Regions from separate parts of the Ligilactobacillus cholophilus genome, predicted to be linked through region 1. Evidence: a T-box and tRNA genes for the amino acid it is inferred to sense, from the RefSeq annotation. Region 1 holds a T-box; the other regions hold tRNA genes.

Region 1 (2,208 bases):
GAATAAAAATCATTAAATCTTTTGAATCAACTTTTGTAGCATAGGTCAATTCATCTAACATATTTTGAAGTAATTCTTGATATGTAGAATATTCTACTGATGTGGCATTTCCCATGTCAGTGTTCATTTTCATAAATAGCGCATCTTCATATATTGAACGATCCAAAATATTATTTGCATCTTTTTTTGCATCTTTTATCATACGGAATCTGCGATTAACGAAAAATGTTTGTAAAAGATATGTATATGGATTAGTTGCATCTTTATCGCCATGTGCTCGTTTTTCTGCTGCAAGTTCGTTACCTTTATAAAATAAAGGTAAAACAGGATTATCATCCACTGGTTCAAAAAAAGCTTGTGAACCTAATTCTTTTGAAAGAATTTCTGACATTGTCGATTTACCTGAACCAATAATTCCAGCTAATGTAATCATGCTAATTCTCCTTTAATGTTTGTCAATGTAATTTTACATTTTAAAATGAGATAAATCAAACACGTGATTAGTTGCATTTTAATAAGAAATTTGTTAATATTTCTTAGAAATTTAAGTTAAGGAGAACTTTTTTATGGCAAAAAAATTTAAAGTTGGCGATAAAGTGACATGTAAAGCCTTTGGACCATTGAAGCATAATTTTAGTGGGACAGTAGAAAAGATTTATGAAAATTCTGCTCTTATAAGATTTAGTGAATTTGATCCAAAAGATAAAATTGCTGTAAGTGATTTGCATAACCAAGCAATTGTACGCTTAACTAGTATGGTAATGTATGGTGAGAAGTTTAAGCCTGAAAAAGTAAAAAAAGCTGAAAGTAAAAAAGAAACAAAAAAAACATCAGCTAAAAAGAAATAATATATTGATTTTTATTTAAGCTGACATTAAAAGGATTTTATGCTATACTTAACCTAAATCGCGGGTGTAGTTTAGTGGTAAAACCCCAGCTTCCCAAGCTAGTGTCGCGAGTTCGATTCTCGTCATCCGCTTGGACTTATTCAATGATAGAAACTAGTAAATTTGGAAATATTGCAGCGAGTTCGGGATGGTGCAAGCCGAATATAGGAACAAATTGAATCGCACTTCTTAGAATAATTAGTTGAATATTAAAGTGGATTACTTTTTAATCAATTAGAGTGGTACCGCGGGTTAACTCGTCTCTTACATTTTATATGTAAGAGATTTTTTTATTTTATAGGAGGTTTTAAAATGGATTATAAACAACAAGTTGCTCAAGCAATACAAGATGTAATTGGTAATGACTTATCAATTGAAGAAATTATTGAAAAAATTGAAGTTCCTAAAACTTTGAAAATGGGAGACTATGCATTTCCTGCTTTTGTATTATCAAAAGTTATGCACAAAGCACCTCAAATTATTGCAGGTGAAATTGTTGAAAAAATAAATCAAGATGACTTTGAAAAAGTTGAAGCTGTTGGTCCTTACGTCAACTTTTTCTTAGATAAAAAGAAATTTGGAAAAGATATTATAAGCCAAGTCTTAATTGAAAAAAATCATTATGGTGATTTAAATTTAGGTAATAATGGGAATGTTACGATTGATATGTCATCTCCTAATATTGCTAAGCCAATGTCAATGGGGCATTTACGTTCAACTGTAATTGGAAACTCTTTAGCAGAATTATTAAAGAAAACAAATTATAATCCAATTAAGATTAATCACTTAGGAGATTGGGGTACTCAATTTGGTAAGTTGATTGAAGCATATAAATTATGGGGAAATGAGGAAGAAGTAAAGAAAGATCCAATCAATACTTTACTTAAGTACTATGTTCGATTCCATAAAGAAGATCAAGAAAATCCAGAACTTGATGATGAAGCTCGTGCATGGTTTAAAAAACTTGAAGATGGTGATCCGGAAGCAACTCGTTTGTGGAAATGGTTCCGTGATGAATCATTGAACTTCTTTATGAAAATCTATAAACGTTTAGGAATAACATTTGATTCATATAATGGTGAAGCATTTTATAATGATAAAATGCAACCAGTAATTGATGAATTAAAAGAAAAAGGTTTGTTGGAAGAAAGTCAAGGAGCAATGATTGTTGATCTTTCAAAATATGATTTAAATCCTGCTTTAATCCAAAAATCAGATGGGACAAGTTTATATATAACACGTGACCTTGCTGCTGCTATTTATCGTAAAAACACATATAATTTTGTTCAATCATTATATGTAATGGGAAATGAACAATCAA
Region 2 (2,208 bases), 700 kb from region 1:
GGTGATCAACAACTTGATTCCAGTTGATTGAAATTCCCCAAAGGAAGATATTTAACGCATATCCGATACCAATAACGATTGTACTGATAATGATAGCCTTAGGGAATGTTTTTTCTGGTTTATCTAATGAATCAGTAACACCACCCATTGATTCTAAACCACCGTAAGCAAAGATTGCATAAATCATGAAACTAATCATTGCAATTGGTGATTGGAATGATTGGTTAACTGAAGTTGCAAAATCTGAAATGTGGTGAATTGGTTGAGCCAATTGGAAATTGTTCTTAAATAAAATAACTACACTTGAAATAATTAATACAGCATTTAGTAACATAACTGCTAAACCACCAACTGATGAAATTTTAGCAATTGTGTCGATACCATGGTTAACTAACCAAGTAATAGCAACTACACCAAGAATAGAAACTAACGCAACAGTTAAAGTAGAGTTAAGTCCAAAGAGGTGCCATGTACCAGTAGTATCATGTCCAAAGATAATTGTTGAAACAGTAACACAAATCTTTTGAGAAATCATTACTTGCCAAATTACCCAGGCTGAAAGCCAGATAAATGTAGCAATGAATGCCCATTTTCCACTAATAGATGCATCTAGCCAAGAATAAATTCCACCCTTACTTTCTTTAAGTGCAGAACCATATTCAGCATACATCATACTACTTGGTAAGAAATACAAGAATGCACCTAGGATATACCAAAAAATAGCACCATATCCCATTTGCATGAAGGCTACTGGCGTGTTAGCAAATCCGAAAATTGTAGAAAAAATCATCAAAACTAAGGCACCAGTTGTAATTTTTTTGACCTTATTTTCGCCCATTTAGTCTTCTCCTTTACCTTATTTTCAAAACGAAAAAATCGTACAATTAATTATTATACAGGTTTATGATAAAAAATGTAACATTAATTAAATTTATAATAGAATATTTAAAATTAGTTAAAAATAAAATTACATAATTTTGTTAAGGTGTTACCTTGATTAAGGATAAAAAAATATATTATACTTAATATGATATAGATTGCGTTTGTAGCTCAGCAGGATAGAGCAACCGCCTCCTAAGCGGTAGGTCATCGGTTCGATTCCGATCAAACGCATTTTATTTGGATGTTAGGTTTTATTTGACATCCACTTTTTTTACAATTAATATGACAAAGTGTCATATTAATTAATTTTTTATGAGAGGACGTACTAAATGCCCAAAAAAACATTTATGAATTTGCCAGAAGAAAAGCAACAACGTTTATTAGATGCTGGATTTCAAGAATTTTCAAGAGTACCAGCAGACGAAGCGTCAATTAATAATATTATTAAATTAGCTGCGATTCCTCGTGGTAGTTTTTATCAATATTTTGAAGATAAGTTTGACCTTCATGAATACATCGTGCAGTTGTATTCGCAAAAGTTAAAAAATTCGTGGGTTACTTTATTGAAAACATATCATGGAAATTTATTTACAGCATTGCCGATCTTCTTTGAAGAGTTTTTGGATGAATTAACAAATGAAAAACAAGTGGATTTTTGGAAAAATACTTTTACTTCTTTTCGTAATTTAAATCTTTCTAAAAAGCATTTAGAAACGAAACATCTTGAAATAAATCATGCATTTATTGATGAAGTTGATGAAAATCTTTTAAAAATTGATTTGTCATCGGAAAATTTAGAATTATTACGACGACAAATTATTACAATGATGATGCAATCTGTACATTGCTATTTTTTCGATAAGCGACTTGGAAACGAAAATCCACGAGAAGATGCGATTAAACAATTTAATATAATGTTGAATTGGTTAGAGTATGGAATCAGAAAATAAAATACATAGTAGAATAGGGTGAATTGAATGAAAAAGATTTTAAAAAATCGTTTACCTATAAAAATGGTAATTGGAGCTGCGTTCTTTTTAGCAATCCAAGTTGTAAGTACATTATATTTACCAATGTTAACTTCTGACATTGTTAATAATGGGATTGCATTGGGGGATATTAATTATATTTGGAAAATCGGAATTGAGATGTTGATTTGTTCACTTATTAGTGTTGCAGCTGCTGTTTTTAATAGTTATTTTTCAGCAAAAGGCTCACAAAAATTAGGACAAAATTTACGAAGTGATGTATACCGTAAAGTCATTAATTATTCACATGATGAAATGGAACAAATTGGAACATCATCATTAGTAACACGTACAACAA
Region 3 (2,208 bases), 420 kb from region 1:
CGCTTAGCCTTTGAGTCACGACCGTTAGCAGTTGAACCACCACCCTTTTTATGAGCGAAGAATTGTAAGTTCATTAACATAACCGTTGCACCTCCTTGATTATTTATTTTATTTCGATGTATTTATCATAACTATTTTCAATATCTAATAAGCCTAACTTAAAACTTTCAAGTAAAAGTTGAACTTTTGGATGTTGAATTTGGTCAATTGGAAGTTTAACATTTAAAAATCCAGATCCTTCATCCGATTCAATAACTGGATTTGAATCTGCCAACTTTTCCAAACTATTGACTGTATTAATTGCCAAAGCAGAAACAGCAGCACAAACAATATCATGTCCATATTCTCCTGATCCTGCATGACCTGATAATTTAAATCCGCTAATTTTATCTTGATAGTAGCTAATTTGTGCTTGAATCAAAACCTAACCAGCTTTCAATTATGCATTAATTTCGTCAATAACAACCTTTGTATATGGTTGACGATGACCTTGTTTTGTGTGTTGGTGTTTCTTAGGCTTGTACTTAAATGTAACAACTTTCTTAGCACGGCCTTGTTTTTCAACTGTACCTGTAACTGTTGCACCTTCAACTAATGGTGTACCGATTACAGTTTTTTCGCCACCAACTAATACAACTTCATCAAAAGTTACTTTGTCACCTGCTTTAACGTCTAATTTTTCAACGTAAATAGCTTGACCTTTTTCAACTTTTAATTGCTTGCCACCAGTTTTAATGATTGCGTACATCTTGTGCACCTCCTTAATTAATCCTTAGACTCGCCGTAATTTAGTGGCCTCCAAAAGAGACACTTAAACTTAAAACGTGCGGTTGCAGTTGTACTATGCACAAGTACAACAGTTGTATATTATCAGAAAATTTGTGTTTAGTCAAATATATATTAATGAAATTCATTGAAATTTTGAATTGACTTTTTTTCACAATAATAATATAATCATTATGTTGTTGATATGGTTCGGTAGCTCAGCTGGATAGAGCATCCGCCTTCTAAGCGGATTGTCGAGAGTTCGAATCTCTCCCGAATCATTCAATTTATCTAGAGCACAATATCAATCATGATATTGTGCTTTTTTTATAAAAAAATTCAGTCTAAATAAATTAGACTGAATTAATTTTATTTCATAAACATTTTTTCAAAATGACTTTCAATTTGATTTTCATCAAAGTCCAAATCTATTAACCCAAGTTTTAAGAACATATGCCATGCATGTACTAAGCTTTGAGGTTGTCGTTTAAAATAACAACTATTAATCTGTTGCTGAATGCTTAAATAAACCATTGCAAGTGATTCACTTTTCCATTTTTGCCCAATTGCATTTAAATCTTCATCACTCATTAACATAATATATGTCCACTCTTTAAAATTTGCAATTGCAAAAAAATCTCTCATTGTCATGCAATAACTATCAAGTAATTCAGATTTTGATGCTTTATTTCGAATTTTATTAAATAAAGTAGCTAGACTTAAATTTACATTCACTACTAAATTACTATATTTTTCATCTAATGAATAACTCTTAGCTGGTAACATTTCAGAGTATTCACTGTGTCGAGCAATTGAAAACATTTGATTAAAATCCATGACTAAAACCTTCTCTTCATTAATAGTATCTTGGATCATTCTTTATTTCTAAACTATCTAAATTATTAAGGTACCAATCACGTAAGAAATCATACTTATTCAATATATCAAACCATGAAATTCTATTATCTGGGTCTTTAATTTGAATAATCCATTGATTATTTTCTGATGGTCCAATTGCCATTTCTATACCATGATTTAATTTTAATATTGCCTCATTTTGAGTACCTGTAACTAGCATATAATCAGCGTTCGAAGCAGAAATAAATAATTTATCAAGTGCCTTTTGTGGCATTTGAGCATCCATAATTGGATATTTAGCATAGTTTGATGGATCCAAAATATTGAAGTCTACATCAAACCCGTAATCCTCCTTCATAAACTTTCCAATTGCTAAAAGCTGTAATTCAAATTGTCTTAGTACCTCATGAGAAACTTCACTACGATATTTTTTAATTAATAAATCAGTTAAAGATTCACTATTGAATAATAAAAGATGTTTATTAAAATCAATAAAAAATAATGCTTCATTATTTTTACGTTCAACATAGTATGCACTACCATCAACATTTTCTTGAAATGTAAAGTAACCTAAACTATCAATTC
Region 4 (2,208 bases), 110 kb from region 1:
TTTTAAAATTGTTGCTTCACGTTGTGATAGTTCAGCAGTTAATTGTTCATATTCAATTTCTTTCTCTTTAAGATACTTTTGAACATCGTTATTTGTATTTTTTGAAAAATTATTAAAATATGCTTTTTTAAATAAAATTTTAGGAGTATTAGATGTAGTAAATTGAACTGATAGTGTGTTTTTATCTTGTTTAACTATCAAATCGGGATATATAAATTCAGTTTCATTATTTTGATATCCAGCACCAGGAGCAGGGGATAATGTACGCACATATTTAAGAACTTTTTTGATATGTGCACAATCAGTTTTATATTTTTTAGCTAATTTATTCCATTTTTTTTCTGTAAAATCGATAAAATCATTTTGTAAAATTGGCAAAGCAAGTTGAGGTGCAGAAGGATTATCTTGTGTTTGTAAAATTAGACATTCTTGTAAGTCACGTGCACCAATTCCAGGTGGATCAAGGCGTTGCAATAGAGTTAAAGCATCTAAAACTAATGTTTTATTAAATTTTTGTTCTTTGTATAGTTTGTCAATATCAATACTTAAATATCCGTTATCATCTAAATTTTCGATAAAATAAATTACTAGAGTTCTAATTGGGGTATTACGCATAGTCAAATGAACCTGTTCTAATAGATAATCGTCAAGGGAAACTTGATGTTTGCTTTGAATAAATTGATTTATATCATAATCTTTTGAGTTCAAATTTGAGTGAAATTCTATATCAATAAAAGGATTTTCTAATGCTTTTTGTTTTAAATATGAGTACAGTTCATCATTTGTAGATTTTAAAATTTTAATCGATTGTTGCATTTGTTGAGTCATTGCTAATTTTTGTAATTGCTTTTGATTGATATTTTGAGAAAGAGTCATAATATTCCCTCGTTAATTTATTTCTGTTGCAATTTATACTTTTATAAGATAATATAATAAAAGTAAATGCGCCGATAGTGTAATGGATCGCACACAAGATTCCGGTTCTTGTAATCTGGGTTCGACTCCCAGTTGGCGCATTTTTGCCGTGATCAATGATCACGGCTTTTTTTATTAAAAATACATAAGTAAGTGTGCTTAATAAAGTATTTTCTAAAGTAAATATTACTAGATTATTTCAATAAATGAAAGCGCAATCTAAAAGCGCTTATAATTAATAAGATTAATTTAGGATCTTATAAGTTGAATATGCTTGCACGTGTCAATTTTTACTGATATAATTCAAAGGTGTTAAGGGTAGTTAAAATTTATTAACGATCCTTTAGTATAAATTTACCTTTTAGGAGGAATATTAATATGACTACAAAAGTAGGTATTAATGGTTTTGGTCGTATCGGCCGTTTAGCATTCCGTCGGATTGCTGAAGTATCAGATGATTTGGAAATCGTTGCTATCAACGACTTAACATCACCAGCTATGTTAGCTCACTTATTGAAGTATGACACAGCTCATGGTCAATTTGATGCAGAAGTATCTGCAACAGATCACTCACTTATCGTAAACGGTAAGGAAATCCCTGTATATGCAGAAGCAGATGCAACAAACATTCCTTGGGTTAAGAACGATGGTGTTGATTTAGTACTTGAATCAACAGGTTTCTACACATCAGAAGAAAAGGCATCAGCACACTTGAAGGCTGGCGCAAAGAAAGTTCTTGTATCAGCACCAGCAGGTGACATGCCAACAGTTGTTTACGGTGTAAACGATGACATCATCACACCAGATGCAAACATCATTTCAGCTGCATCATGTACAACAAACTGCTTAGCACCAATGGCAAAGGCTGTTAACGATGCATTTGGTATCAAAGCAGGTACAATGACAACAACACACGCATACACAGCAACACAACACTTACAAGACGGTCCAGACCGCAAAGGTAATGTACGTAACGCACGTGCTGCTGCACAAAACATCATTCCTCACTCAACAGGTGCTGCAAAGGCCTTAGGTAAGGTAGTTCCAGAATTAGACGGCAAGTTAGATGGACACGCATTACGTGTACCAACAATCACAGGTTCAGTAACAGAATTAGTTGTAACATTAGACAAAGCAGTTACAGCTGAAGAAGTAAACGAAGCTGTTAAGAAGGTAACAGATGGTAACGAATCATTTGGTTACAACGCAGACGAAATCGTATCAAGCGATATCATCGGTACATCATTTGGTTCAGTATTTGACCCATCACAAACACAAGTTGTCGGTGAAGGC

Evidence for each region. The T-box of region 1 lies ahead of argS (arginine--tRNA ligase). A T-box ahead of a tRNA ligase gene usually reads a tRNA of that ligase, here a tRNA-Arg.
Region 2: it encodes a tRNA-Arg, which carries the amino acid that the T-box ahead of argS (arginine--tRNA ligase) is inferred to sense. The anticodon was not compared.
Region 3: it encodes a tRNA-Arg, which carries the amino acid that the T-box ahead of argS (arginine--tRNA ligase) is inferred to sense. The anticodon was not compared.
Region 4: it encodes a tRNA-Arg, which carries the amino acid that the T-box ahead of argS (arginine--tRNA ligase) is inferred to sense. The anticodon was not compared.

The regions. Positions count from the first base shown of each region.
Region 1 is NZ_CP127832.1:309,687-311,894, forward strand. It holds gene QPK35_RS01750 (deoxynucleoside kinase) at 1-433, opposite strand, end outside; gene QPK35_RS01755 (DUF2187 domain-containing protein) at 567-848, shown strand; tRNA gene QPK35_RS01760 (tRNA-Gly) at 909-979, shown strand; T-box leader at 983-1,155, shown strand; gene argS (arginine--tRNA ligase) at 1,200-2,208, shown strand, end outside.
Region 2 is NZ_CP127832.1:1,009,704-1,011,911, reverse strand. It holds gene yjeM (glutamate/gamma-aminobutyrate family transporter YjeM) at 1-838, opposite strand, end outside; tRNA gene QPK35_RS05320 (tRNA-Arg) at 1,040-1,113, shown strand; gene QPK35_RS05315 (TetR/AcrR family transcriptional regulator) at 1,212-1,832, shown strand; gene QPK35_RS05310 (ABC transporter ATP-binding protein) at 1,860-2,208, shown strand, end outside.
Region 3 is NZ_CP127832.1:726,634-728,841, forward strand. It holds gene rpmA (50S ribosomal protein L27) at 1-80, opposite strand, end outside; gene QPK35_RS03840 (ribosomal-processing cysteine protease Prp) at 104-421, opposite strand; gene rplU (50S ribosomal protein L21) at 440-748, opposite strand; ribosomal protein L21 leader region at 765-842, opposite strand; tRNA gene QPK35_RS03850 (tRNA-Arg) at 973-1,046, shown strand; gene QPK35_RS03855 (hypothetical protein) at 1,135-1,602, opposite strand; gene QPK35_RS03860 (hypothetical protein) at 1,622-2,208, opposite strand, start outside.
Region 4 is NZ_CP127832.1:194,875-197,082, forward strand. It holds gene rpoN (RNA polymerase factor sigma-54) at 1-876, opposite strand, end outside; tRNA gene QPK35_RS01030 (tRNA-Arg) at 945-1,016, shown strand; gene gap (type I glyceraldehyde-3-phosphate dehydrogenase) at 1,294-2,208, shown strand, end outside.